Regions from separate parts of the Rhodoferax sp. EU05-FHT12H12 genome, predicted to be linked through region 3. Evidence: predicted binding sites of a transcription regulator. Region 3 holds the regulator's gene; each other region holds the start of a gene.
What was found. The regulator sigma-54, encoded in region 3, starts transcription at its own class of promoters, with help from an activator protein. The targets are predictions, from matches to a motif close to TGGCANGNAANCTGCTTT.

Region 1: a site for sigma-54 is predicted at 2,924-2,941, ahead of AC3WS7_RS04355 (transglutaminase family protein). Genes of this name have one in related genera too.
Region 2: a site for sigma-54 is predicted at 5,366-5,383, ahead of AC3WS7_RS05665 (pilin). Genes of this name have one in related genera too.

The regions. Positions count from the first base shown of each region.
Region 1 is NZ_JBYTDI010000001.1:933,498-943,287, forward strand. Features, by position in the region: gene AC3WS7_RS04345 (circularly permuted type 2 ATP-grasp protein) at 1-252, opposite strand, end outside; gene AC3WS7_RS04350 (DNA internalization-related competence protein ComEC/Rec2) at 321-2,885, opposite strand; gene AC3WS7_RS04355 (transglutaminase family protein) at 3,031-6,570, shown strand; gene AC3WS7_RS04360 (hypothetical protein) at 7,231-7,587, shown strand; gene AC3WS7_RS04365 (hypothetical protein) at 7,731-7,889, shown strand; gene rbp (RNA-binding regulator) at 7,953-8,249, opposite strand; gene AC3WS7_RS04375 (P-loop NTPase family protein) at 8,489-9,196, shown strand; gene AC3WS7_RS04380 (VOC family protein) at 9,243-9,668, shown strand.
Region 2 is NZ_JBYTDI010000002.1:180,209-189,998, forward strand. Features, by position in the region: gene AC3WS7_RS05650 (CHASE2 domain-containing protein) at 1-2,061, shown strand, start outside; gene AC3WS7_RS05655 (3',5'-cyclic-nucleotide phosphodiesterase) at 2,072-2,863, shown strand; gene AC3WS7_RS05660 (ATPase, T2SS/T4P/T4SS family) at 2,860-5,271, shown strand; gene AC3WS7_RS05665 (pilin) at 5,416-5,904, shown strand; gene AC3WS7_RS05670 (PglL family O-oligosaccharyltransferase) at 5,953-7,635, shown strand; gene tfpZ (TfpX/TfpZ family type IV pilin accessory protein) at 7,842-8,621, shown strand; gene AC3WS7_RS05680 (M48 family metalloprotease) at 8,699-9,790, shown strand, end outside.
Region 3 is NZ_JBYTDI010000010.1:12,968-22,757, forward strand. Features, by position in the region: gene AC3WS7_RS18115 (putative bifunctional diguanylate cyclase/phosphodiesterase) at 1-1,760, shown strand, start outside; gene AC3WS7_RS18120 (PsiF family protein) at 1,808-2,128, opposite strand; gene argS (arginine--tRNA ligase) at 2,269-3,966, shown strand; gene AC3WS7_RS18130 (SPOR domain-containing protein) at 3,988-4,632, shown strand; gene AC3WS7_RS18135 (thiol:disulfide interchange protein DsbA/DsbL) at 4,702-5,355, shown strand; gene AC3WS7_RS18140 (exopolyphosphatase) at 5,458-6,390, shown strand; gene lptA (lipopolysaccharide transport periplasmic protein LptA) at 6,466-7,074, shown strand; gene lptB (LPS export ABC transporter ATP-binding protein) at 7,071-7,847, shown strand; gene rpoN (RNA polymerase factor sigma-54) at 7,848-9,461, shown strand; gene AC3WS7_RS18160 (THUMP domain-containing class I SAM-dependent RNA methyltransferase) at 9,458-9,790, shown strand, end outside.

The DNA of each region.
Region 1 (9,790 bases), on a different contig from region 3:
GATGCGCGGAATCAGGTCAAACGGAATCAGGCGCTCGGTGCCCGAGCCGTCTTCGTCCTTCTCGCCGTAGACGGCAAAGGTGATGCCCACGCGGCGGAAAATCATCTCCGCTTCTTCACGGCGTTTGGCCATCATGTCGCCGGGTTGGCGCGCCAGCCATTCGTCGTAAATTTTGTAGTGGTCTCGTATCTGCTTGCCCTGAGTGAAAAACTCGTAGGGAAGCTGGGTGTACATCTCGTCGAATTTCCGCATAAAAGACCTCTCTGATCGCACCGTATGCAAGCTTCGGGCCACCGCCACGTTCACTTGCGCGTGCACCACTATGGCACAAGATGGTGCCAATACCGGCGATCATCCTCCCGTGTGCACGCCACATTTTGGGGCTGCTCCGAGCGCCAGCGCATGGCACCACATTGGGGCGATGACACCAAATTGATGCCAGCCCCGGTGTAGCGCGCCAGCACCGGCGGCGCCGGGTGGCCAAAGCGGTTGCGGTACCCCGCCTGCACCAGCGCCCACTGCGGCGCCACGGCCTGCAGAAACTCGGGCGTGCTCGATGTCTTGCTGCCGTGGTGCGGCACCAGCAGCACCGCCGCACGCAGATGGTCCGTGCCCTGCCAGGTTTGCACCAGGCGCGCCTCCTGCGCGGCCTCTATGTCGCCCACCAGCAGCGCACTGTGGTCACCTGTGCCAATGCGCAGCACGCACGACAGCGCATTCGGCTTGGCGGGCGCCGCGTAGTCCGCCGCCTGCGGGTGCAAGACCTCAAAGGACACACCATCCCACAGCCAGCGCTGGCCCGCCTCGCAGCGTTGCACCGTGCGCAGTTGCTGCAGCGGATGCTCGGACTCAATGGAACTCAGCAAGGCCGCCTGCGGCTGCATGGCCAGCACGGCCGCCGCGCCCCCCACGTGGTCGGAGTCGCGGTGGCTCAGCACCACGGTGTCCAGCCGGATGTCCAAGGCTTTGAGCAGCGGCCCCAGCACCCGGTGGCCGGCATCACTCTCCAGGCTGTAGCGCGGGCCGGCGTCAAACAGCAAAGCGTGGCGCGCGGTGCGCACCAGCACCGCATTCCCCTGCCCCACGTCAGCCGCCAACAGCTCAAATTCTCCGGGGGCGGGTACAGCCGGGTGCCACAGCAGCAAAGGTGCCAGCAGCGGCAGCCCCAGGGCGCGCAGATGCCAGGGCACGGGCAGCGCACACAACAGCCCGCCCGCCACGGCCAACAAACCCCACCCCAGGGGAGGCAATGGCCCACTGACGGTGGCCCAAGGCCAGGCAGCCAGCATGCTCAACCACCACCACAGCAGATCGGTCGCCTGCGCAGCCAGCCCCCACACCGCGGGCAACACCACACCCAGCAGCGCCAGTGGCGTGAGCAACAAAGTCACCCAGGGAATGGCCAGCAGATTCGCCACCAGGCCCACAACGGAGAGCTGGCCAAACAGCAGCAAACTCAGCGGCGCCAAGGCGAATGTAATGACCCACTGCTCCCGGAACATGGCCCCCACGCTTCTCGCTGCGCGTAGTGCGCTGCCCCCCAAAGGGGCTAATCTTCCCTGTCGGGGCTGACCGCCAAGCGGTTCAGAGCCTTGGGGCTGCCCGGCGGAAGATTGGCCCTTCATTAGGCCTCCAGCCCCCATGGAATCTGCGCGAGCAGCTCCTGAATCTGTAGCAAACAGCACCCCCACCGCCACAAAACTGAGCCAGAAACCCGGCTGCAACAGCGCCCACGGGTCCAGTGCCACCACCACGGCGCAGGCCAGCATCCACACCAGCGGCCAGGGCCAGCGGGCACCGGCCAGGCGCAGCACGGCGATGGTGGCCAGCATCAGGCAGGTGCGCTGCGCGGGCACACCCCAGCCCGCCAGTACCGCATAAGCACAGGCTAGCCCCAGCCCGCCCAGCAATGCTGCCGATGACGCGGGCAAGGCCAGACACAGGCGCCGCGAGCGCCGCCACGCCGCACCGCAGAGCCAAGCCGCGCCCCAGGCAAACATGGTGATGTGCAGGCCCGAGATGCTGATGAGGTGGGCCACCCCTGTGGCACGAAACACATCCCAGTCGCTGCGCTCCACGGCGGCCTGGTCGCCCACGACCAGCGCGGCCAGCAGGCCGGCGGCACGCCGGTCTTGCACCGTGGCCACCATATGGTCGCGCAGCGCCTGGCGCGCCAGAGCCACCGGGGCCCAGCCGGTCTGGCCCAGGCGCAGCGGTTCGGGATCTTTGGGCCCGGCGCGCACATAGGCGCTGGCCTGCACACCCTGCCCCCACAGCCACAGCTCGTAGTCAAACCCGTGCGGGTTCATGCTGCCATGGGGCGCCCGCGCGCGCAGGGTGAATTGCCAGCGCTCGCCTGCGGACAACGGGGCGGGCACGCGCTGCAGGCCCGTCTGCTCGCCCCCCAACGCATAACCCGTGGCGTACCAGGCCACGGCCATACGCGCGGGCACGGTGACCTCCAGCCCCTCCAGCAGTGCCTGCTCCACCCGCAGCGTGAAACGCAGCCCGGCTTCGCTGGTCTGTGGCAGGCCCTCCACCACACCGGTCACGCGCAGGTCACGCCCCTCCAGGGCGGGGGCCAGCGCCGTGCTGGCAAACACCACGGCCCGCGCCCCGGTACTGCCCCAGCCCAACGCCATGCCGGCCAGCAGCACCAGCGCCGACACCAGCCCCAAGGGGGTGGGTCTGCGGGTGATTTTTGCTATCTTTTCAGGAGCTGCTTGCGCATACAAGACGGGGGCTAGCAGCATAAAAGGCATATAAAACCAGAGCGAACCCAGCGTCGCCTGCTGCAGCTGCAATGCCGCCCCCAACACCCAACCCAGCAGCGCCGCAAACACCGTGCGGGGCCACGCGCTGGTGCGGTGGGCGGCAGAGAACATGGCCCCATGCTAACCCGCGCCCACCGGGCCTCCGGGCATGGCGCGGGACTTGCTTCAAGCCCTGCGTCAAACCCGATTGTTAGTATGGGGCTGGTGTAGCAACCGCTGCACCCGCACCCAGTGCGAGATTACCGAGAGACCGGCTATGTCCATTCACGCAGCGCTGAACCACGTCACCCATTACACCTACGACCGTCTGGTCAATCTCGGTCCCCAGGTCATCCGGCTGCGCCCCGCCCCCCACTGCCGCAGCAAAGTGGTGTCTTACTCCCTCAAGGTCGAGCCCAGCACCCACTTCATCAACTGGCAGCAAGACCCGTTTGCCAACTACCAGGCCCGCCTGGTCTTCCCTGACAAGACCACCCAGTTCAAGGTCACCGTCGACCTGGTGGTGGAGATGGCGGTCTACAACCCGTTCGACTTCTTTTTGGAGCCCGAGGCCGAAGAGTTCCCCTTCACCTACGCCCCCGAGCTCAAGCAGGAACTTGCCCCCTACCTGGCCGCAGACCCGGTGACCCCGCTGCTGCAGGCCTACCTCGACAAGATCGACCGCACCAAGCGGCGCAGCGTGCTGTTCTTGGTCGACCTCAACACCCTGGTGCACAAGTCGGTGGACTACACCATCCGCATGGAACCCGGCGTGCAAACGCCGGAGGAAACGCTGGCACTGGGCTCCGGCTCCTGTCGCGACTCCGCCTGGCTGCTGGTGCAACTGCTGCGCAACTGCGGCCTGGCTGCGCGCTTTGTTTCGGGCTACCTGATCCAGCTTGCCCCCGATGTGAAATCGCTGGACGGCCCCAGCGGCACCGAGGTCGACTTCACCGACCTGCACGCCTGGTGCGAGGTGTATTTGCCCGGCGCCGGCTGGATTGGCCTGGACGCCACCAGCGGCCTGCTGGCCGGTGAGGGCCACATTCCCCTGGCCTGCACCCCGCAACCCAGCGGCGCGGCACCTATTGAGGGCGGCGTGGACGAAAGCGAAGTGGAATTCAGCCACCACATGCAGGTCACCCGCATCTACGAATCGCCGCGCGTCACCAAGCCCTACACCCCCGAGCAGTGGACCGCCGTCATGAATCTGGGTGACCAGGTGGACGCCGACCTGCTGGCCGGTGATGTGCGCCTGACCATGGGCGGCGAGCCCACCTTTGTGGCCGTGAACGACCGCGACGCGCCCGAGTGGAACACCGACGCCCTGGGCCCCACCAAACGTGGCTTCGCCACCGAGCTGGTGCACAAGCTGCGCGACGAATACGGCCAAGGCGGCTTTCTGCACTTTGGCCAGGGCAAGTGGTACCCCGGCGAGCAACTGCCGCGCTGGGCACTCAACATCTACTGGCGCGCCGACAAGCAAAAGGTCTGGGGCAACCCCGCCCTGTTCACCGACGAACGCACGCCCACCCACTACTCGGCCGAAGACGCGGGCTACTTCATTCGCACGCTGGCCGGCAAGCTGGGCCTGACCGACAAGTACGTGCAAGCCGGCTATGAAGACACCTGGTACTACCTGTGGCGCGAGCGCCGCCTGCCGGTCAACGTGGACCCGTTCAACGCCAAGCTCGACGACGAGATGGAGCGCGCCCGCCTGCGCCGCGTCTTCGCCCAAAAGCTGGACTCCGTGGTGGGCTATGTGCTGCCGCTCAAGGTGGGCGCCAGCGGCAACCCCGGCCTGGGTGGCCCGGAGTGGACCACCGGCCCCTGGTTCTTCCGCGACGAGCGCATGTACCTCATGCCCGGTGACTCGCCCATGGGCCTGCGCCTGCCGCTGGACTCGCTGCCCTGGGTCAGCGAGGGCGACTTCCCCTACCTGGTGGAGCGCGACCCCACGGTGGCGCGCGGCCAGCTGCCGCCCCACACCAGTTTTGCCGCGCGGTATGCACCCGGTGCAAGTGGCGCGCCCGGCACCACCACCACCCCCAGCGGCAGCGTGTCGCCCAGCGGCCTGCCCTACCTGGCCGGCAACCTGGCCACGGCCGAAGCCCGCCGCACCATGCAAACCGCCAAGGGCCGCGTTCCCACGGGTGACGCCACGGCCGCCCAAAGCGCGCGCCAGCCCGAGCCCGCCCGCTACGCCGAGGCCCCCAGCCGTTTCGAATCCGCCCACTGGATCACCCGCACCGCGCTGTGTGTGGAAGTGCGCGACCCGCGCCGCGCCAGCGGCCCCAAGGCCGAGGCCGTGGGCACCAAGTCCGGCGTGATGTACATCTTCATGCCGCCGCTGGAGCGCCTGGAAGACTACCTGGACCTGCTGGCCGCCATCGAAGCCACCGCCACCGAACTGAAGATGCAGATCGTGCTGGAGGGCTACCCACCCCCACGCGACCCGCGCCTCAAGCTCTTGCAAGTCACCCCCGACCCCGGCGTGATCGAAGTGAACATCCACCCGGTCACCAACTGGAAAGAACTGGTCACCAACACCGAGTTTTTGTACAACGCGGCGTTTGAGTCGCGCCTGTCGGCCGAGAAGTTCATGACCGATGGCCGCCACACCGGCACCGGCGGCGGCAACCACTTTGTGATGGGCGGCGCCACACCGGCCGACAGCCCGTTTTTGCGCAAGCCCGAGCTGCTGGCCAGCCTGCTGCTGTACTGGCACAACCACCCGAGCCTGAGCTACCTGTTCAGCGGCATGTTTGTGGGCCCCACCAGCCAGGCCCCGCGTGTGGACGAGGCCCGCAACGACCAACTCTACGAGCTGGAAATCGCCATCGAGCAGATCTACAAAAACCGCGAGCTGTATGGCCAGAGCATGCCGCCCTGGCTGGTAGACCGCACGCTGCGCAACATCCTGATCGACGTGACCGGCAACACCCACCGCAGCGAGTTTTCCATCGACAAGATGTACTCGCCCGATTCGGCCACGGGCCGCCTGGGCCTGCTGGAACTGCGCGCGTTTGAAATGCCGCCGCACCCGCACATGAGCAGCGTGCAACAGCTCTTGCTGCGCGCGCTGGTGGCCCGCTTCTGGAAGACGCCGTACAAGGCGCCGGTGACCCGCTGGGGCACCGAGCTGCACGACCGCTACATGCTGCCTACCTTCATCAAAATGGACTTTGATGATGTGATGGCCGACATGACCATGGCGGGCTATGCGTTTGACAGCAGCTGGTTTGCGCCGCACTACGAGTTCCGCTTCCCGCTGATCGGCGCGGTCAAGGCCGCCGGTGTGGAACTGACGCTGCGCAACGCGCTGGAGCCCTGGCATGTGATGGGCGAAGAAAGCTCCGCTGGCGGCACGGCACGGTATGTGGATTCGAGCCTGGAGCGCATCGAGGTGCGTGTGACCGGCCTGAACGAAAGCCGCTATGTGGTCACCTGCAACGGCCAGGCGCTGCCCATGCAGAGCACCGGCACCGTAGGCGAGTTTGTGGCCGCCGTACGCTACAAGGCCTGGAACCCACCGAGCAGCCTGCACCCCACCATCGGCATGCACGCCCCACTCACATTTGACATTGTGGACACCTGGATGAAGCGCTCACTGGGCGGTTGCCAGTACTTTGTCACCCACCCCGGCGGGCTCAATTACGAGACCTTCCCGGTCAACGGCTACGAAGCCGAAAGCCGCCGCCTCTCCCGCTTCGCCGCCATGGGCCACACGCCCGGCAAGCTGGTAGTGCCACCGGCCACCATCAACGTGGCGGGCAGCAAGGAGTTTCCGTTTACGCGGGATCTGCGGCGCGGCTAGGCGTTTTTAAGCCAAATCGGGCTCTAGCCCTTTTGGCGTATGCGCGAGCAGCTATTGGATTGATAGCATGCTTTGGTGTGAGGTGTGGGCGCAGAGCAGGGGGAACGGCCCCCCGCCTCATACTGTCAAACGCCCAGAAATCGGCGGGGGGCCATTCCCCCTGCTCTGTGGGTGAGATGGTTGGTGCGCTGACGAAAGACGGGCTACGGTGGGTCACGGCCGCTTTGCGGCGGAAGCGGTCATCCCGTGGCAAGACTCAGTTTGATACGATGCTGATGACACTTCCACACACTATTCGTTAATCACTTTTAGGTGACTTCATGGCGATAATTTTTCCTCTCCTCATTCTTATTTTCCTTTCGGTAGTGATTGCATTTGGTGGTCCGTTGTTGCGCCGGATATTAGCGAAAGACCACCCACTTCAGAGACACCTATCTGACGATGCAATCAATCGCGCGCTGGGTTGGGTTGCACGCAACAAGGGCAAGATTGCTGGATGGCTGTTGATCACGACATTCACGATACTCACCTTGGTTTATTCATAAGCATTTCTGCATTTGAGTTGTCCAAATCTTTTCGGGGCGCAATTGACCATAGCGATCCTATTTGCGCTGAGTACGGATATACAGTTGGAGAATTCAACTTCGCGGGCAAATCTGCGTGTCGGTTAACTCAACTTTAACGACCGCTTCAGAGCACAGTGAAAGTCGGCTTCCAGTCTGCAGGCGCCTCAGCTACGCGGCGGAAGCGGTCTTTGCACCGGGACACATAAGTACAGGGGATTTTCCAATGGTCGAGGCTAAAAAATCGTCATGGACGGTTGCAAGCGATGTCAGTGACCGCGATGGAATCGGCATTGAGCTTGAGATTGATGGCGAAATTGTTCTGGAAATCTTTCGCGATGACACAAAAAAGGCTAGGGAAGTAACGCTATACCAGCGGGACGTTCCTCTCTCAGTTGTGGAGGAGTCGATTGCGAGGTTCAAAAAGGAGATACCTTGGGACTTCCAGGACTAGGCTTGGCAAGTGCCACTGATGGCCAATGCCCGCTCTCAGTCTAGAACCGCCTCTGCGCACCTAACAAAACACAGCACTACTCGCCTCCCGCAAGTACTCGTACGAGCAAAGCCAGTTAGACTGCCCCCAAAGGAAACATCACTATGGCAGGCGTATTCGGCAAAGACCCCAACATGAAGAAGAGCACGCACCACGAGCTGGAGCGGCTGAACCAGGAGCGCAAGCAGAAGTTGGCGGAGGCGGCGCTGAAGTTCACCAAGAAGAAACCCGTGGTGCCCAGCAGCGCGACACCGACCAAATAAGAAAAATTTGGACAAAAAAAGGCCCCAATCAAGGGGCCTTTTTATTTGGTGAACGCGTGCGGCTTAGTAGCTGCTGCGTCCGCCGCGGTAGCCGTCAGAGGCGCCACGGGGTTCCATGGGGCGGGCCAGGTTCACGACGATGGAGCGACCATCCACCGATTGGCCGTTCAGGCCATTGATGGCGGCTTGGGCCATTTCGGGGGATGCCATTTCCACAAAGCCAAAGCCTTTGGAGCGGCCGGTGTCGCGGTCCATCATGACCTTGGCGGAGGTCACGTCACCAAACTCGCCGAAATTGCTTTGCAGGCTTTCGTTGGTAACGGAGTAGGGCAAGTTGCCCACGTAAATTTTGCTGCTCATGTCAGAGCCTTTCTAGAGAAGCGTGCGGGGCCATCAAGTGGCGCTGCAGCGCGGGGGAAGCGAAATGCCGGTGAAACACCGGGCTGCAGTATATCTTTACCATATAAAAATAAACTTTTTTATTATTTAAATTTATAAAACTACGCTCCAGCGGGGCTGTCGCCACCGGGCCGAACCACGGCCCTGCCTTTGGGCTTGCATACAAATTGCATACTCTGGGGCCTCACCTAAGGAAATCCATGTCTTCTATAAACTTCATTGGCGGCGAAAAAGGCGGAGTCGGCAAATCGGTCGTGGCCCGTGTGCTGGCGCAGTACTTCATCGACAAGGGGCGTGCCTTCACCGGCTTTGACACCGACCGTTCGCACACCTCGTTCACCCGTTTTTATGCCGACTACGCAGCCCCGGTGGTGGTGGACACGTATGAAGGCCTGGACCTGATTGCCGGGGTGTTTGAAGAAGAGCCTGTGGTGGGCCTGCCGCCCAATGTGATCGTGGATCTGGCAGCCCAGACCGCTGCGCCGCTGGCGCGCTGGGTCAAAGACTCGGACCTGGTCTCGCTGATGGCCAGCCTGGGCGTGACGGTGAACTTCTGGCACGTGGCCGATGCCGGCAAAGACTCGGTGGACCTGCTGGACCGTCTGGTGGCCACCTACGGCGCCGGGCCCAACTACATCGTGGTGAAGAACCAGGGCCGGGGTAGCGACTTTTCTCAACTGGAGGATTCCGCTGCGCTGAAGAAGGCCATGGCCCTGGGCGGCCATGTGATCAGCCTGGCGCAGCTGCACGAGGCCAGCATGCGCAAGATCGACCGGCAAAACGCCAGCTTCTGGGCCGCCATTCACCGCAAGGATGGTGACGATGCGCTGGGCATGCTGGAGCGCCAGCGGGTGAAGACCTGGCTCAAGAACAGCTACGCCACCCTGGACGCCCTGCCGCTGGGCTGACGCTGGGTTAGCATCCACCACTGCCATTGCCACCAAGGAACTTGCCATGTCGCTCCAGCCCTTTCACCTTGCCATTCCTGTCTATGACCTGGCCTTGGCCCGCCAGTTTTATGGCGAGGTGTTTGGCTGCGCCGAGGGCCGCAGCAGCGCGCAGTGGGTGGACTTCAATTTCTTCGGCCACCAGTTGGTGATCCACCTGGCGCCCAAAAACGACTCGCAAACCCACGCCCACACCAACGAGGTGGACAGCCACCATGTGCCGGTGCCGCACTTTGGCGTGGTGCTGGAATGGGACACCTGGCACGCGCTGGCCGAGCGCCTGCAAAGCCGCAACACCGCCTTTGTGCTGGAGCCGGGCATCCGCTTCCAGGGCCAGGTAGGCGAGCAGGCCACCATGTTCTTGCTGGATCCGTGTGGCAATGCACTGGAGTTCAAGGCGTTCAAGGACCTGGGCCAGCTGTTTGCGCGCTAGCCGGCGTCTCCGTACGCCCATAGCCGCGGCCCCTGCGCTGGCATACTCAGGCCAGTGAATTCCTCTCTTGATCCCCTTGCCGTGAACCGCCCCGCCACCGACGCCGATGTGCTGTCCCGGGC
Region 2 (9,790 bases), on a different contig from region 3:
GACGAAAAAAGCCTGGCTGAACTTGGTCGTTGGCCCTGGGGGCGCAACAAGCTGGCTGAATTGGTCGACACCTTGTTTTTGGACCAACAAGTTGCCGTTCTTGGGTTCGATGTTGTGTTTGCGGAGGCGGATGAAAGCTCGGGTCTGGCGCGGCTAAATCAGTTGGCCAAACAGGAGTTGAAAGACTATCCAGGTTTCTCCGAGCGTCTGAAGCAGTTGGAACCCGAGTTGGATTTTGACGCTGCGTTTGCAAGGGCCATTGCCAATCGTCCCGTTGTCATGGGGTACTACCTCACCAGTGACAAAGAGGGGCGCTCCAGCGGTGTGCTGCCTGTGCCTGTGCTGCCTGGGTCGGCGCTGCAGGGACGCCAAATCAAGGCCACCTCGTGGACGGGGTATGGCGCAAACATAGAGCAACTGGCGCTCTCGGCGCCTATGGCCGGCTTTTTCAACTCCATCACGGATGGTGATGGCGTTGTGCGCTCTCTTCCCCTGTTGGCGGAGCACAAAGGTGACTATTATGAGTCCATCGCACTTGCCATGTTTCGCGTTATTGCGGGTATGCCAACCGTGGCTCCGGGTTTTTCCAATGAACGTTTTATAGCCAAACCATACCAGGGCATGGATCGGGTGTTGCTGAAACAGGGCGACAAAGCACTGGCGATCCCTGTCGATGAGCGTGTTGCGACGTTGGTGCCCTATCGGGGATATGGGGGGGTGAGTGGTGGTTCTTTCCGCTACATATCCGCTACTGACGTTGTGAGCAAACGGCTGCCCTCTGGCGCACTTAAGGACAAGGTGGTGCTGCTCGGCACGACTGCACCAGGGCTGCTGGATTTGCGGGTTACCCCAGTAGGAGAAACCTACCCAGGCGTAGAAACGCACGCCAATATTATTTCTTCGCTGCTTGACGGTTATGTGCTGGTGAGACCTGATTACGCCGTGGGGTATGAAGTGGTGGTGGTTTTGTTGTCGGGTCTGCTGTTGGCGTTTGGTCTGCCACTGCTGTCGGCACCACGCGCCGTGTTGTTGAGCGTGGCCGTACTTGGCCTGCTGGTTGCGATGAACTTATGGCTCTACCTGGGGTATGGGCTGGTCTTGCCCCTAGCCTCTGTGCTTGCTATGGCAGTCACGGCCTTCGGCCTGAATATGAGTTACGGCTATTTTGTGGAAAGCCGCTCCAAGCGCGAATTGGCCAATTTGTTTGGAACCTACGTGCCGCCTGAATTGGTGGACGAAATGGTGAAGGACCCGGACAGCTATAGCATGCAGGCGACCAATCGTGAAATGACGGTGATGTTTTGCGATATGCGCGGCTTTACCAAAATGTCGGAACAAATGGAGCCGATACAGTTGCAGGCCCTGTTGACGGGCGTATTCAGTCGCCTGACGATGTTGATTCGTGCCAACCGAGGCACGATTGATAAATATATGGGCGACTGTGTGATGGCCTTTTGGGGGGCGCCGGTGGAAACTGCAGAACACGCACATTTGGCAGTGAAATCCGCCATGGAAATGGCAAGTGCGGTTCGGGAAATCAATGCAGAGCACCGGGCAAACGGCTTGCCAGAGATTGGCATCGGTATTGGTCTCAACACTGGAAGTATGTGCGTGGGGGACATGGGCTCCAATATTCGAAGAAGCTACACCGTCATCGGCGACGCGGTAAATTTGGGTTCCAGATTGGAAGGACTTTCTAAGGTTTACGGTGTGGACATTGTGGTCAGCGAGAGTGCCAAAAAACTGGCATCGGACGTTGTATGGCAGGAGCTGGACAAGGTGCGCGTAAAAGGGAAAGAACAAACCGTGTCCATTTATGGGCCTTTGGTGCCTTTGGCACGCATCAGCTCTGAGATTGCGGAAGAAGTGAAAACATGGGCCGCATTTTTGCGCGCGTATCGAGCTCAAAACTGGGACCAGGCAGAGGTGTTGTTGATCAACTTAATGCGCATGAACGCAAAAAAATACCTTTACCAGCTGTACTCCGAGAGAGTAGCCTCCATGCGATTGCTGCCGTTTGACCCAGACTGGGATGGCGCAACCAACTTCGAAACCAAATAGGGCGCCATCTGTGAAAGTCCGCGTATTGGGATGCTCGGGAGCGATTGCCAAGGACTGTAGAACTACGTCTTTTTTGCTTGACGCTCAAATCCTGGTAGATGCTGGTACGGGTGTGGGTGACCTGACGCTGGCAGAAATGGCCGCCATCGAGGGTGTCTTCCTCTCCCATTCGCACCTGGACCATGTGGCGGCTTTGCCATTGATGGTGGACGCGGTGGCCGCGCAACGAAGTCATCCACTCAATATTTATGCCCTGCCTGGCACCATCGCAGCCTTGAAAACCCATATTTTCAATGACGTGATCTGGCCTGACTTTTCGCGCATACCTCGCGTCGATGCGCCCTTCATCCGATTCGTGGAAGTCTCGGTTGGGGAGCAGGTGCACTTGTTCGGGAAAACGGTCGAAGTGCTGCCGGCGACACACACTGTGCCGGCAGCTGGGTTTGCGGTGAATGCGGGTGGTGCAAACTGGGTCTTTACGGGTGATACCGAGCGGAATCCCGCTTTGTGGGCGCGAATCAATGGAATGCCCGTGGCCATGTTGGTAATTGAAACTGCATTCAGCAACCGAGAAAAAGACCTGGCCAAAAAAAGCCTGCATCTTTCTCCAAATTCATTGTTCCAAGAGTTGGATTGCATTGCCGAAGGCGTGCGATATCCTATTTTTATTACCCATACCAAGCCCGCGGAAACCGATCTGATCATGGCGGAAATTCAAGGCTTTGATCAGACACAGCCCTTTGGCCCGGATGTCATGTACGACATCCGTTGGTTGCACGCGGGGCAGGAGTTCGACATATGAGTTCAGTTATCCAGCCCGCCGGTGCGGAGCACGCTTTTTTTGAATCGCAGAAGTTGCCCTCTAAAAAAAGAGGCATGACCTTTGAGGCGCTCTTCTATCGGCAGTTGCATCAAGTGACCGCGCGTATCCATGAAACCGAAAACATCGAGCAGATCATGCTGGAAACCAGCCAAGAGATTTGCAAACTCCTCAATGCAGATCGCCTGACTTTGTATGCCGTAAGTGAAGATCAAACGTCTATCGTTTCCAAGATCAAGACGGGCCTGAACAGCAGTCGTGATTTGAAGTTGCCCATTTCCCCCCAGAGTCTGGCTGGGTACGCCGCGTATAGCAAGGCCGCATTGAACTTGGTGGACGTCTATGACGAAGACGCCTTGCGACGCATTCACCCGGCACTTTCTTTTTTGAAGGAAGTGGACAAACGCTCTGGGTATCGGACCAAGCAAATGCTGGTGGCCCCCATCATGGACGGAAGCCACTTGCATGGGGTCTTGCAGGTCATCAATAACAAGAATGATGAGCCTTTTGGCGAGTTGGAAGTAGATGGTGTGACCGAGTTGTGCAAGACGCTGGCGACGGCGATTCGCCAGCGCCTGAAAAAGTCAAACGATAGCGGCGGCGTCAAAAAGGCCAGCAAGTTCGACAGCCTTGTCGCGGACGGGCTGTTGACCGAGCAAGAACTGCGGGACGCTGTGGAGGACGCTCGTGCAGAGGGCCAGTCCAGCGAATTCGCATTGATGTCCAGTTTTGGTCTCAGCCCCGCCCTGTTGGGTGGTGCACTTGCCAAATTTTTTGGTGTGGCGTACGAGCCCTTCAATGCGGGCCGCATACGCTCCGAGATGCTACACGGTGCGCTTAAACGCGAGTTTATTGTGGAACAGGGGTGGATCCCTTTGGAGGAGTCGCCAGAAGGGCTGGTGATCATGTGTTTGGACCCGGAGGCGGTCAAAGGCTCGCGGGTTGTGCCCCAGGTGTTTCCCCGGTCCAGCAAGTTTGCATACCGGGTCACGACCCAAACGGAGTTCAAAGACACACTGGCCCAGTTATTCGGCGCATCTGCGGACAGCAGCACCATTGATCAGTTGTTGGCGGACATGGATGGGGCACCGATTGATGACGGTTCCAATGACGACTCTTTGGAGTCCGCAGCAGCAGACAACGAACTGGTCAAGTTTGTGAACAAAGTGATCATCGATGCCTACAACCAAAAGGTATCAGATATCCACATTGAACCCATGCCTGGCAAGCTCAAGACCGGCATTCGATTCCGTATTGATGGAAGTCTGGTTCCCTATGTGGAGGTGCCTGCGCACTTTCGCCAGGCAATGGTCACCCGCCTCAAAATCATGTGTGATTTGGATATTTCGGAGCGCCGCAAACCGCAGGACGGGAAGATCAAATTCAAAAAGTACGGCCCGCTGGACATCGAACTTCGCGTTGCGACCATCCCGTCTGCTGGTGGTGTGGAAGATGTGGTTATGCGGATATTGGCAGCCGGTGAGCCGATCCCCCTGGAGAAGTTGGGTCTGACGCCCCACAACAAAGCGCGTCTGGAGGCAACCGTCAGCAAACCCTATGGTTTGTTTTATGTGTGCGGTCCAACAGGGTCAGGAAAAACAACCACCCTGCATTCAATTTTGAAGTTTTTGAACACACCCGATACCAAAATCTGGACGGCAGAGGATCCGGTGGAAATTACACAGAAAGGTTTGCGCCAAGTTCAGATCAACAAAAAAGCGGGTATTGATTTTGCGCTGGTGATGCGCGCTTTCTTGCGTGCGGACCCAGACATCATTATGGTGGGCGAGTCGCGGGACAAAGAGACCGTATCGATGGGGGTTGAAGCCTCATTAACCGGGCACATGGTGTTCTCGACGCTTCACACCAATTCCGCGCCTGAGTCCATTACCCGCTTGCTGGACATGGGAATGGACCCCTTCAACTTCGCGGATGCGCTGCTGGGCATTTTGGCTCAACGACTTGCAAAGAAGTTGTGCGACTGCAAACAAGCGTATGTTCCAGATGCCGAGGAATTACGCTTGTTCGCGGCTGAATATGCCGAAGAACTACGCCATTCCCACGCTTGGAAAGCAGATTATGCCGGCGAGTCAAAAAAAATGGTCGATACATGGCTGCAAACCTACGGAGAGGGAGGGCAGCTCAAACTTTACAAAGCGGTAGGTTGCGACAAATGCAATGGCTCCGGCTACAAAGGGCGGATCGGTCTGCATGAACTGATGGTGGCGGATGACGCCGTGAAGAAGCTGATCCAAGAGCGTGCGCGGGTAGCAGAGCTGTTTTCTGCAGCTGTTGAGGGAGGCATGCGGACTTTGAAGATGGATGGAATGGAGAAGGTGATGATGGGGTTGACGGATTTGAAAATGGTTCGGCAAGTATGTATTAAGTGACAAAAATGTTGCGCATCCAATCGACGGGGGCGCGTCAAACCACTCCCTGGCGCGCATAAAGGGCATTTTTGTCGGTAGTTCCATGATTTTGGGTTGGCACGAAGTCTGCTGAGAGTACGCCCTCACACTTTTTTGGAGTTTTGTATGAAGCGTTCTATTCAAAAGGGTTTTACCCTGATCGAATTGATGATCGTGGTTGCGATCATCGGTATTTTGGCTGCTGTGGCTTTGCCTGCTTACCAAGACTACACCATCCGTGCCCGGATGTCCGAAGTCATCTTGGCGGCTTCTCAGTGCCGAACCACAATAACAGAAACGGTGCAGACCGCGACGGGCACTTCTGCGTTCCAGGCAGGTGGCTGGGGCTGCGAGAACTCAGCTCCTGGTGGTCAGGTTGCTCGTATTCAGACCAGTGCTGAAGGTGCGATTCGTGTGACAAGTGGCGTTGTCAACGCTGCCGGATTCATTATTTTGGCTCCGACGGACGCGACTCAAGTAGCGCCAAGCGGCAACGTGAACGCGTGGTCATGCGGGCCTGCCACTACTGGTGGTGTAAACCCCAAATTTTTGCCGGGCTCTTGCCGCGACACGGTGGTTGGTACAACCTATGGAAGCAACACCTTTTTGCCCTAATTTCCCAGCGACCCAACTCACAAAGGGGCTCTCGGAGCCCCTTTTTTTATGAACACTGTATTGCACGGACTAGCACTCGCATTGCTGGGTATCAGCTGGCTGGTGCCACATCATTTGCCTCCTTGGTGGGCTTTCCATACGGAGGCCCCGGCTTTTGCAGCTACGGTGCTGATTGCATTGTTGTTGGCATTCAAAAATGCGCCACTGAGGGTGCGTACTGTTGCCTGGGTATTGGGTGGATTGGCAGCATTTGCATGGGTGCAATGGGCATTTGGGTTAATAAGTTATGCTGGTGATGCTTGGATCGTGGCGTGCTATTTGGGGGTATTTTTATTCGCTTGGCATTGGGTGGATGGTTTGGAAGGTGATGCGGCCCCGTCGCGATTGCTGACGCAACTACAAGTACTGCTTGTTGTCGTCGGACTCTGTGTAGCGCTGCAAACGATGGCTCAAACATTGGCAGTCCACACTGCATTTGGTGACTGGGTTTTGGAGCCGTTACCCGGTGGTCGTGCGCGTGGCAATTTGGGCCAACCCAATCAGGCTGCAACGACACTTGTATTGGCTGCTGCTGCTGCTACGGGGCTATTTGCCACACGTTATCTCAGTAGTTGGTCCTTGGGAGCAGTTTTGACTCTGTTGGCGCTTGCTCTTACTACGACACAGTCTCGCACAGGTGTGCTGTCGGGTACTTGTCTGGGGCTCTTGGTGTACTGGTTTGGGCGTGGTAGCCGTTTGCCTTGTGTCTACCGACTCGGGGCATTAGCGTGGGTGGGCTCTCTGTGGGGGCTGGCATGGCTGTATGCAGCCAGTCCAAGTGGGGTTTCGGGCGGTGCATTGGGCGTGGGCGACCTTGCCGAGCAGGGGACTCGCCCCGTGCTTTGGGCGCAGTTTGGCTTGGCCGTAATAGAACGCCCCTGGTTCGGTTGGGGCTGGCTGCAAGTTCCTGCCGCGCAGCAGTTTGGGGCTCTCAGTGTGCCTAGTATTGAACAGGCAAATTTTACCCACAATTTCGTGATTGATACGTTGGTAATGTTGGGCCTACCCATCGGGGGAGGGCTTCTAGTGACTTTTGCCGTGTGGTTATGGATGCGGTGGAGGACGGTGCGCGGGTCGCGTCATTTGGTATGGACTTATGCATTGCTATTGCCATTGGGCGTGCATTCTCTTTTGGAGTACCCGCACGCGTATGCCTACTTCGTTGTTGTTGCGGGTGCGATTTTCGGCGTTATTGATGCGTCCAGTCCCGCGCAAGTACAGCCTTCCGGGGTGCTGATGGGGCGTCTTTCGCTGGTCGCGTTGACTGGTGTATGGATTGGCCTAGTTGCCACAATAACGTACGAGTACATAGTGGCAGAAGAAGACTATCGGGTAAATCGATTTGAGAATCGACGCATTGGAGATGTATCTGCGGATTATGTTGTTCCACGGCTTTATTTGTTGACCCAAACAAGCGAACTTCTTCGTGCCATGCGATTGCGGGCAGCACCCCAAATGACTGAAGAAGATTTGAGCATGTTGCTGCGCACATCCAAGCGCTATACATGGGCGCCGCTTCTGTTCCGTACGGCTCTTGCCTGTGCTTTAAATGAGCGTCCTGAAGATGCGTACGATCGCTTGCTTGTAATCAAACAATTGTTCGAACCATCCGTTTATTCGGAGGCGGTTTACAGTCTTCGACTGTTGGGGCAGGAGAAATATCCTGTGCTGCTTGCGCAGCCGGTTCCTTAGAGCTTGCTCGTGATCTCCTGAGTGGCACCCTGCTTGAGTCGATTGGATGTCCAAGCTGAGCCCAATTACTATTGGCAACTTGCCAGTCAAACTGCTACAACGGAATAGCTTTAATCAACGAACCTCAACGATACCCGGAGCAATTTCGTGGGTGTGCTTATTGCGATTTGACAGTTTACGCACGCCGCTTACAGTTGAGGCAACTTATGCGTATGTTTCCCAATTCACCTTCCTTTTGGCGTGACCGTATTCAGGCCAGTGTTGCCCACTTCGCTTTAAGCCTAGTCATCGCGTTACTAACCGCTTCGTTGGTATTCGGCATTTGGTATCCCTATCCCTACCGGGAGGTTTCAGGCGGGCGCGAATTATTTTTGCTAGTCGTCGCGGTGGATATTGTGCTTGGACCGCTGATTACACTAGCCGTATTCACCCGCACCAAACTTTGGCCCGAGTTGCGGCGCGACCTAGTAGTCGTGGTCCTAATGCAGCTCGCGGCATTAAGCTATGGCCTGTGGACCGTGTCTCTGGCGCGTCCGGTGCACATGGTCTTTGAGTACGACAGATTCCGCATCGTGCATGCTATTGAAGTAGTGCCGGAGTTGCTGGCTCAGGCGCGTGCTGACGTAAATGCTTTGCCCATCACGGGGCCGACTTTGCTGGCGCTGCGTCCATTCGCAGACGAGGAAGAAAAAATGAATGCTACTCTGGCTGCCCTGCAAGGGGTGTCTCTGGCATCTCGCCCCGATCTATGGCAGCCTTATGATCTGAGCATTCCCGAGGTACTCAAAGCGGCTAAACCGGCGGAGGAACTGAAAATCCGATTCCCGGACCAGATGGCAGAGATTGAGCGCGTACTTGGGGACGAAGGCCGCACACCTGAAAAAGTGCTCTACCTTCCCCTAGTTGGCCGCAAATCTTTCTGGACAGTATTCCTCGACCCAATCACGGCCGGCATTGTGGCAACCATGCCTCTGGACTCGTTTTGATCCGAATCTCCGAGCAAAATTGTCCTTCAGCCCCTTTCCACATAGCGCTAACAGCTATTGTCTGTATAGCGTTTTTTGTGGCGGATCGCTGCTGGGCGCAGCCCTCTCCAACCCGCGAAGGCTCAGCCCTCCCCAACCTCGGCGACAGCACTTCCATCACCCCTGCCGCCGAACGCCGTCTGGGCGACCGCATTGCCCGGGAGCTCTACCGGGACCCCGATTACCTTGACGATGCGGTCATTGGCGATTATGTGCAAAGCATCTGGTTGCCACTGATGACGGCGGCCCGGGCTCGGGGGGAGTTGCCGCCGGAGTTGGACGCGCAGTACGCGTGGAAGGTGTTGCTGGGGCGTGACCGCTCGGTTAACGCCTTTGCCTTGCCGGGCGCCTATTTCGGCGTTCATCTGGGCCTGGTGGGCGTGGTGTCCAGCAAAGACGAGCTGGCGGCCGTTCTGGCCCATGAGCTGAGCCATGTGACGCAGCGCCACATTGCCCGTTTGATCACCCGCCAGAACGAGCAGACGCCCTGGCTCATTGGCGCGATGATTCTGGGGGCCATGGCGGCCAGCAAAAATCCGGGTGGTGCCAATGCCGTGATTGTGGGGGGGCAAGCGGTGGCTGCTCAAACGCAGCTCAATTTTTCGCGCGACATGGAGCGCGAGGCGGACCGGGTGGGTTTTGGCATCGCCGGTGAAGCGGGGTTTGCCCCCCAGGGTTTTGTGTCGATGTTCGAGAAGCTGCAGCAGTCCAACCGGCTCAACGACGCGGGCGGTTTTCCGTATTTGCGCAGCCACCCTCTGAGTACGGAGCGCATGGCCGATATGCAAGCACGTATTCCCAGCCAGGCCGCTGCCACGCACCCTGCACCGGCGGTCGAGCATGCCTTGATTGCCTCTCGTGCCCGCGTGTTGTCCAACCCCTCTGTGGACGCCCAGCGACACTGGGTGCAAGAGGCCGAGCCTGCGCAGCTGGCGCGCCAACCCGCAGCGCAGCAGGCCGGGGCTCTGTATGCCGCCACACTGGCTGCCTCGCGTTTGCGGTCCTTCGACCAAGCGGAAGCTCTGGGGCGGCGCTTGCGCAGCGCGGCGGGGGCCGATGCGTTGGTTGCGCGCCAAGTGCGCCTGTTGCTGGCCGAGATTGCGCTGGCCCGTGGCAATGCGGCGCTGGCC
Region 3 (9,790 bases):
TGGAGCGCAACTGGGCCATCGTGTGGCTTTTGTTGCCGGGCATGGCGCTCATGCTGGCCTGCCTGTGGCTCAGCCGTCTGGGCCGAGTCAATTTTGCCAACCTGCTGTTCCTGTTTTCCCTGACCGGGCTGGTGTGCGCGCTGACCTGGGTCAGCGAGGGCATCAAGGATGTGGCGCTGCTGTCCTTTCCGGCCTTGCTCATCATGGCCGGCTTGCTGGTGACGGCGCGCGCATTTTTTGCACTGCTTGGCTGCATGGTCGTCTACCTGGTGTTCCTGAATCTGGCCACCGAGGTGCTGCACTGGCGCAGTACCGGCTATGTGAGCCCGCCGGACGAGCAGTTGCGCGATGTGTTGACGATTCTGGTGGTCAGCGGCTTGGCCATCTGGCTGATCCTGAACGACTTGCAGAAGGCCTTGGCGAATCTGCAGTTGCAAATCGCGCGCTACCGCGAGTCGCAGGCGCAACTCACCTACCTGTCCCAACATGACGGCCTGACCGGTTTGGCCAACCGGGGGCTGGGTCGTGAGCGGATGGAGCGTGCCTTTGCGCTGGCGCACCGCCAGAACCTGCGCGTGGCCTTGCTGTTTGTGGATCTGGACAACTTCAAGGTCATCAATGATTCGCTGGGCCACGCTGCCGGGGACGACTTCCTCCGGCAAGTGGCGCAGCGCCTGAACCAGGCGCTGCGCCAGGCCGACATCGTGGCCCGCCACGGAGGGGATGAGTTTGTCATTGGCCTGTGTGATGCGGGCCATGCTGACAGCGTGGCGGCGGTGGCCGCCGAGGTGTTGCAACGCATGGAGATGCCCTTCACGCTCAAGGACACCGAGGTGTCCACGTCCTGCTCCATTGGCATTGCATTGTTTCCCGATGACGGCGGAGACTACGAAACCCTGATGCGCCAGGCCGATGTGGCCATGTACCGCGCCAAGGAGTCGGGGCGCAATGCCTTTCGCTTTTTTGATGCGGCCATGCAGGCCGACTTGCAACACAACCTGCAGCTGGTCGCCAGCTTGCGTGTGGCGCTGGCACGCCAAGAATTTGTGCTGCATTACCAGCCCGTGTTTGACCTCCAGACGGGACGGCTGGTGGGGGCCGAGGCCTTGATCCGCTGGCAACACCCGGAGCAGGGCTTGCTGATGCCGGGGCACTTCATTGCTGCGGCCGAAAAAGCGGGCGTGATTGTGGAGATCGGCGAGTGGGTGCTGGTGCAGGCCTGTCAGCAGGCGGCGCAGTGGCAGCGGGCCGGGGCGCCGCTGGTGCTGGCGGTCAATCTGTCGCCGGTGCAGTTTCGCCGGGGCAATGTGGAGCAGGTGGTGGAAGCGGCTTTGCGCCAGTCGGGCTTGCCCGGCCACTGTCTGGAGCTGGAGATCACCGAATCGACGCTGATTGAGGACACTGAGCGTTTTGTGGTGTCACTGCAGCGTCTCAAGGCGCAGGGGGTGTCGATCGCGATCGACGACTTTGGCACCGGTTACTCCAATTTGGGCTACCTGCAGCGCTTTGCGGTGCACAAGCTCAAGATTGACCAATCGTTTGTCAAAGGCATGCTCGACAGCGAGCCACAACACGCCATGGTGGCCGCCATCGTGCAAATGGCCAAGGGCCTGCGCCTGGTCTCCCATGCCGAGGGCATTGAGGAGGAGCGCATCCGCGATGCACTGCGCGCGCTGGGTTGCGAGCAGGGGCAGGGGTACTGGTTTGCCCGGCCCGAGCCGGCCGACGCCTTTGGTCAGCGCCTGGCGCCGGCCGAGTAGGCATGAAAAAGCCCGCACAGTGGCGGGCTTGGCGGAGGGCGCGGCGCTTATTTGGCGCTCAGGCACTCACTCATGAACTTCTTGCGATCGTCGCCTTTGAGGTCTTTGGTCTTGGCGTCGGCGTTGCAGGTCTTCATCTTGTTTTGCTGGCTGGTGCCGGCGTCAGCGGCGGCCGCTGCGGGTTTGGCGCTCAGGCATTCGCTCATGAACTTCTTGCGCTCGTCACCTTTGATGTCCTTGGTTTTGGCATCGGCGTTGCAGGTCTTCATCTTGTTCTGCTGGGCGGTAGGGGCCTTTTCGTCAGCGGCGTGTGCGCCTCCGACGGCCAGTGCCAGACCCAAAGCCACGAGGGAGATCAATTGTTTCATCAGTCGTCCTATCCAAAAGATGGCAGCGATGCCGCCGTTGTAGAAAAAACCCTAGCACTTACAAGCATATAACGGAAAGATGTCAGCGCCGTTGACGGCCTGACCCCCGGGCTTTCCCGAGGGGCCCGTAAAATCGGTCCATGCTCACCGTCAAACACGATCTTTTGCAAGCGCTGGCCGCTTGCCTGGAAAAACTCTCGCCCGGCTCGGCCGCCAAGGCCGCTTTTGAATCCCCCAAGGTTGCGGCCCATGGCGATTTCGCCACCACTGCGGCCATGCAGCTGGCCAAGCCTTTGAAAATGAACCCGCGCCAGCTGGCCGAAGCCCTGCGCGCCGACCTGTTGGCCACGCCGGTCTACGCCCAGTGGGTGCAGGACATTGAGATTGCCGGGCCCGGCTTCATCAATATCCGCCTCAAGCCCGCTGCCAAACAAGAAGTGGTGCGCGAAGTGCTGGGCCAGGGCGAGCAGTACGGCTACCAGCCCCGCAATGGCCAGCGCGTGCTGGTCGAGTTTGTCTCGGCCAACCCCACCGGGCCCCTGCACGTGGGCCATGGCCGCCAAGCCGCGCTGGGCGACGCCATTTGCAATCTGTTCGGTACCCAGGGCTACGCGGTGCACCGCGAGTTCTATTACAACGACGCGGGGGTGCAGATCGACACCCTGACGAAGAGCACCCAGCTGCGTGCCAAGGGCTTCAAGCCCGGTGACAGCTGCTGGCCCACCGACCCGGACAACCCGGAAAGCAAGGCCTTCTACAACGGCGACTACATCGCCGACATTGCCGAGGCCTTCAAGGCCAAGGCGTCGATCAAGGCCGACGACCGCGAGTTCACGGCCAATGGCGATGTGGACGACTACGACAACATCCGCCAGTTTGCGGTGGCCTACCTGCGCAATGAGCAGGACAAGGACCTGCAGGCGTTCAACCTGCACTTTGACCAGTACTACCTGGAGTCCAGCCTGTACACCAGCGGTCGCGTGGAGGCTGCTGTGAACAAGCTGGTGAGCAACGGCAAGACCTATGAGCAGGACGGCGCGCTGTGGCTCAAGAGCACGGACTATGGGGATGACAAAGACCGCGTGATGCGCAAAAAGGATGGCACCTTCACCTACTTTGTGCCGGACGTGGCCTACCACATTGCCAAGTGGGAGCGCGGCTTTACCAAGGTCGTCAATATCCAGGGCACCGACCACCACGGCACCATTGCCCGCGTGCGCGCCGGCCTGCAGGCGGCCGACGTGGGCATCCCCCAGGGCTACCCCGACTACGTGCTGCACACCATGGTGCGCGTGGTGCGCGGCGGTGAAGAGGTCAAGATCAGCAAGCGCGCGGGCAGCTATGTGACGCTGCGCGACCTGATTGAATGGACCAGCAAGGACGCGGTGCGTTTCTTCCTGCTGAGCCGCAAGCCCGACACCGAGTACACCTTCGACGTGGACCTGGCCGTGGCCAAGAACAACGACAACCCGGTCTACTACGTGCAGTACGCCCATGCGCGCATTTGCTCGGTGCTGGCCAGCTGGGGTGGTGATGTGGTCGGCCTCAAGGCCGTGGACCTGTCGGCGCTGGAGAGCCCGCAAGCCCAGGCGCTCATGCTGCTACTGGCCAAGTACCCCGAGATGCTGAGCGCTGCGGCGGAAGGCGAAGCTCCGCATGACGTGACGTTCTACCTGCGCGAGCTGGCCGCCAGTTACCACAGCTATTACGACGCCGAGCGCATCCTGGTGGATGACGAGGCGGTGAAGCTGGCGCGTCTGGCGCTGGTGGCCGCTACCGCCCGCGTATTGCACAATGGCCTGGCCGTGCTGGGCGTGAGTGCCCCGCAAAAAATGTGAGATTAAGAGAGAAAGCAGCACATGAAGTTTGAACGTGGCGGAACCGTTGTGGGGTTCATTGTGGGCGTGGTCGTCGGCCTGGGTGCTGCGCTGGCCGTGGCAGTCTACGTCACCAAGGTACCGGTGCCCTTTATCAACAAAAGCCAGAGCCGCAGCGCCGACCAGAACGAGGCCGAAGCCCAGAAGAACAAAAACTGGGACCCCAATGCCATCCTGTATGGCAAGAACCCGGCTCCCGCCGTGCCACCGGCCACCACCCCGGCGTCCGCTGCATCTGCAGCCAAAGCCAAGGCCGAGGTGAAAACGGAGGCCAAGCCGGATGCCAAGGCCACCAAACCAGAGGCCAAGGCTGAGCTCAAGCCCGCCGTGTCAGCCGATCCGCTGGGTGACCTGGCCAAGGCCAAGACCGCGGCTCCCGCAGAGGCCGATGCCTTTGTGTACTTTGTGCAGGTGGGCGCCTTCCAGAAGGCCGAAGATGCCGAGAGCCACCGTGCCAAGCTGTCGCTGAGCGGTATCGAGACCAAGATTTCCGAACGTGAACAGTCCGGTCGTCCGGTGTTTCGGGTGCGCGTGGGGCCTTTTGACAAGAAGGAAGACGCCGACAAGGCCAAAGACAAAATGGACAAGTCCGGCATGGACACTGCTTTGGTTCGGGTGCAGCGCTGAGCGCGGGCTCCACAGGAACTTTCCCGGTGGGGCCCTGTCCCACCAGCCCCTTTACACAGTGAGACGGATATGAAACGACGCGAATTCACGCAACTGACCACTGGCGCAGCCTTGGCTTCGGCTACTTTGCTGGGCACTTCGGTACACGCCCAGGCCAGCAAGCCCAAGGCAGGGACCGATTACCAGGTGCTGGACCCACGGGCTGCCGTGGAAGCTGGGGCTGGCAAGATCGAGGTGGTGGAGTTCTTTTGGTACAGCTGCCCGCATTGCAATGCGTTTGAGCCCACATTGCAGGCCTGGATCGCCAAGTTGCCCAAAGATGTGGTGTTGCGTCGTGTCCCCGTTGCGTTCCAGGACAGTTTTGTACCGCAACAGCGCCTGTATTTCACACTCGAAGCCATGGGCTTGGTCGAGAAACTGCACGCCAAAGTGTTCGCCGCCATCCACGTCGAAAAGAAGAACCTTGCCAGCGGCGAGGCGATTCTGGAGTGGGTGGGTCAGCAGGGCGTGGACAAGGCCAAGTTTGTGCAGCAGTACAACTCCTTCACCGTGGTGACCAAGGTGACCAAGGCCACGCAGTTGCAAAACGCCTACAAGGTGGAGGGTGTGCCTGCGCTGGGTGTGGCAGGGCGTTACTACACCGATGGCTCCATGGCTGGCAATATGCAGCGGGCCTTGCAGGTGGTGGACACGCTGGTTGCCGACGTCCGCGCAGGGCGTTAATCCGCCGGGTTTTGTTGCTGGTTTTGCCGCGGGTGGGGTGCCGGCCTCCAAGGGCCGGGGCTAGAATGGTTTGGCCCCCCAACCTTTGTGGAGACCGTTCCCATGGCGCAGCAGAAATTTCGGCTTGTCACCCGCAGCGATTTTGATGGACTGGTATGTGCGGTGCTGCTCAACGAGCTGGACCTGATCGACGACATCAAGTTCGTCCACCCCAAGGACATGCAGGACGGCAAGGTGGAGGTGTCCGACCGCGACATCACCACCAACCTGCCTTACGTGCCGGGCGTGCACCTGGCGTTTGACCACCACGAGTCAGAAACGGTGCGCAACACCGGCGAGCGCCCCAATCACATCATCTTGCCCCACGCGGATTCGGCCGCGCGCGTGGTGTTTGACCACTATGGCGGTGCCAACCGTTTCCCGGCACGCTTTCACGACATGATGGAAGCGGTGGACAAGGGCGACTCGGCCCGCTTCAGCCACGACGAAATCATGGCCCCCACAGGCTGGGTGCTGCTGAACTACCTGATGGATTCGCGTACCGGCCTGGGCCGTTTCCGGGAGTTCCGCGTCAGCAACTACCAGTTGATGATGGACTTGATCCAGTACTGCCGAAACCACGGCATCGACGAAATCCTGCAGCTGCCCGATGTGGTGGAGCGCGTGGATCTGTACTTTGAGCACGCGGCCAAGGCCAAGGAGCAGCTGCTGCGCTGTTCCACGGTGCATGGCAATCTGCTGGTGCTGGACCTGCGCAACGAAGACACCATCTTTGCGGTGAACCGCTTCATGGTCTACGCGCTGTTCCCCCAGACCAATATCTCCATCCACGTGTTGTGGGGCCTGCAGAAGCAAAACACCGTGTTTGCCACCGGCAAGTCCATCACCAACCGCACGTCCAAGACCAATATTGGCGAGCTGATGCTGGGCTACGGCGGGGGCGGCCATGCCAACGCGGGCACCTGCCAGGTGGAGAATGACCGCGCTGCCGAGGTGCTGCAGGCGCTGACCACCAAAATTAACGCCGACGGCTGAACCCGCCAGGGCGCGAAATGCGCAAAGCGCTCGGTACAATGGCCGAAGCGCTTTTCGAGCAAGTTTCGTGCCTTTATGAAAAATACCCTTTTGTCGGTGTCTTTGTGGCTGGTGATGGCCGGTGTGGCGGGTCACGCCTGGGCCGAAAAAGCCGACCGCAACAAGCCCATGAACGTGGAAGCAGATGCCCTGCGCTACGACGACCTCAAGCAGGTCAGCGTCTTCACCGGCAACGTGGTGCTGACCAAGGGCAGCATCGTCATCCGTGGTGCCCAGCTCGAAGTGCGCCAGGACCCCGATGGCTACCAGTTTGGCCTGGTCACCGGTTCTGCGGCCACCCCGGCATTCTTCCGTCAGAAGCGCGATGGCTTGGACGAATTTATTGAGGGCGACGGTGAAACCATTGAGTACGACGGCCGCGCCGACACCGTGCGCTTCATCAAAAAAGCCCAGTTGCGCCGACTGCGTGGTGCCACCCTGGCCGACGAGGTGACGGGCGCCAGCATCCTGTACGAAAACCTCAGCGACCGCTTCACCGTGGACGGTGCGCCCAAGAGCGCCACCGCCCCCGCAGGCCGGGTGCGGGCCATGCTGACGCCCAAACCCGACGCTGCGGCGCCCGCCGTGCCCCAAGCCAGCCCCACCTTGCGCGCCACGCCGCAACTTGAGAAAGCCGCCCAGTGAGCGCGCCCACCCAAGAAGCCCCGGACACCAGCACCGGGCGGCTGGAAGCCCGGCATTTGCAAAAGTCCTATGGCAAACGTCAGGTGGTCAAGGACGTATCGCTGGCCGTGCGCACGGGGGAGGTGGTGGGGCTGTTGGGCCCCAACGGCGCGGGCAAAACCACCTCGTTCTACATGATCGTGGGTCTGCTGCGCGCCAGCGCAGGTGACATCACCATCGATGGCCAGTCCATTGAGCACATGCCCATCCACCGCCGCGCGCGCCTGGGGCTGGGGTACCTGCCGCAAGAGGCCTCGATATTCCGTAAGCTGAATGTGGAAGACAACGTGCGCGCCGTGCTGGAGTTGCAGCGCGACGAGGCGGGCAACCCGCTGAAGTCGGCCGAAATTGAGTCGCGCCTGACCGCGCTGTTGCAGGACTTGCGCGTGGAGCACCTGCGCGAGTCGCCTTCGCTGGCCTTGTCGGGTGGCGAACGGCGCCGGGTCGAGATTGCGCGCGCATTGGCCACGCGGCCTCGCTTCATCTTGCTGGACGAGCCCTTTGCCGGTATCGACCCGATTGCCGTGATCGAGATCCAGCGCATCATCAACTTCCTCAAGGGCCGCGGCATTGGGGTGCTGATCACCGACCACAATGTGCGCGAGACCCTGGGCATTTGCGACCACGCCTACATCATCAGCGACGGCCATGTGCTGGCGCAGGGCACCCCCTCCGAGATCGTGAACAACGCCGATGTACGCCGGGTGTACCTGGGCGAACACTTCAAGATGTAGATGAAACAAGGTCTTTCACTACGCGTCTCCCAACACCTGGCGCTCACGCCCCAGTTGCAGCAGTCCATCCGTCTGCTACAGCTCTCCACGCTGGAGCTGAGCCAGGAGGTGGAGCAGATGCTGGACGAAAACCCGTTTCTGGAGCTGACCGAGGACCGGGCCGAGCGCGAGGACTTCGGCCTCAACGCCGCCGACGCCACCGTCAGTGAAGGCGATCGCCTGTCCGAGAGCGGTGAGGCGGACTATGCTCCTAATTCTGTAGCTGACTACGCAACATCCACGAGCGCTAGCAGCACAAATGATGAGGAATCCACACCGCTGAGCAGCAGCGACGAGCCCAACTGGGAGGGGGACGGCACCACCGAAATGACGCCCGATGACGGCGAGTGGGGCGTGGACGCCAAGGCCAAGGCCAACAACCTGGGTGACGATGAAGAGAAAGACGCCACCGAGCTGGCACGTTCCGCCGAATCACTGCAGGCCTTTTTGCACCGCCAGGCCCTGAGCCTGCGCACCACGGCCACCGATGCGGCGGCGCTGCGTTTTCTCATCGAATCGCTCAACGACGATGGCTATCTGGAAGACCCGCTGGAAGAACTGGCGCGCAGCCTGAACCCCGGCGATGAAGAGCAGCTGCAAGACCTGGTGCACCACTTCACCGTGGCGCTGGGTCTGCTGCACAGCCTGGAACCCGTGGGCGTGGGCGCGCGCGACCTGGGCGAGTGCTTGCGCCTGCAAGTGGCGCACCTGCTGCAACTCGCGGATGAGGAGGGGGAGGTCGACCGGACCGAGGTGCTGCAGGTGGCCCTGGGCATTTGCAACAAACCGATGGACCTGCTGGCCCGACGCGACATCAAGCGCCTGGTGCAAATGGGTGTGGGCAGCGATGCGCTGGTGCGCGAAGCGATTGCGCTGATCGCACGGCTGGAGCCCAAGCCCGGACGCCGCTTTGTGGACGTGGAGCGCAACATCGTGGTGCCCGACGTGTTGGTGGTGGCGATTGGCAAGGTCGGTGGCACGCCCAAGTTCCGCGTACAGCTCAACCCCGAGGTCATGCCGCGCCTGAAGGTGCACGACATTTATGCCAACGTGCTGCGCAACCACCGCGGTGGCCGTGACGGTGCAGGCCACGCGGCGCTGCAGCAGCGCCTCCAAGAGGCGCGCTGGTTCATCAAGAACATCCAGCAGCGCTTTGACACCATCCTGCGCGTGAGTACGGCCATTGTGGAGCGGCAGAAAAACTTTTTCACCCACGGCGAGTTGGCCATGCGCCCCCTGGTGCTGCGCGAGATTGCCGACGAACTGGGCCTGCACGAATCCACCATCAGCCGCGTGACCACCGCCAAGTACATGGCCACCCCGTTTGGCACCTTCGAGCTCAAGTACTTCTTCGGCTCGGGCCTGGGCACCGAGAGCGGCGGCAATGCCTCCAGCACCGCGGTACGCGCGCTCATCAAGCAGTTCATTGCCTCCGAGAGCAGCAAGAAGCCCTTGAGTGACAACCAGATCTCTGACATGCTCAAAGAGCAGGGTATCGAATGCGCCCGGCGCACCGTGGCCAAATACCGCGAGGGCCTGAAGATTGCCCCCGCCTCACTCCGCAAAGCGCTATGAACCAACTGACCCTTTTTCTCCCCTGTGCCGCTGGCGTGGAGGAGTACCTGGCGCCGGAGATTTTGCAAATCACCGGCCTGCCGCCCGGCTGCGTGACCAAGCAGCGCGGTGGTGTGGCCGTGCGCACCTCGTTTGCGCACGCCATGTTGCTCAACCTTTACAGCCGCCTGGCGCAGCGCGTGCTGGTGCTGGTGTCGTACACCGAATACCGCAGCGAACAAGACCTGTACCGCGCCGGTCTGCAGGTGCCGTGGGAGCAGTGGTTCACACCCAAGGAAAGCATCAAGGTCGAAGTGACGGCGCAGCACAGCCCGTTGACCTCGCTGAAC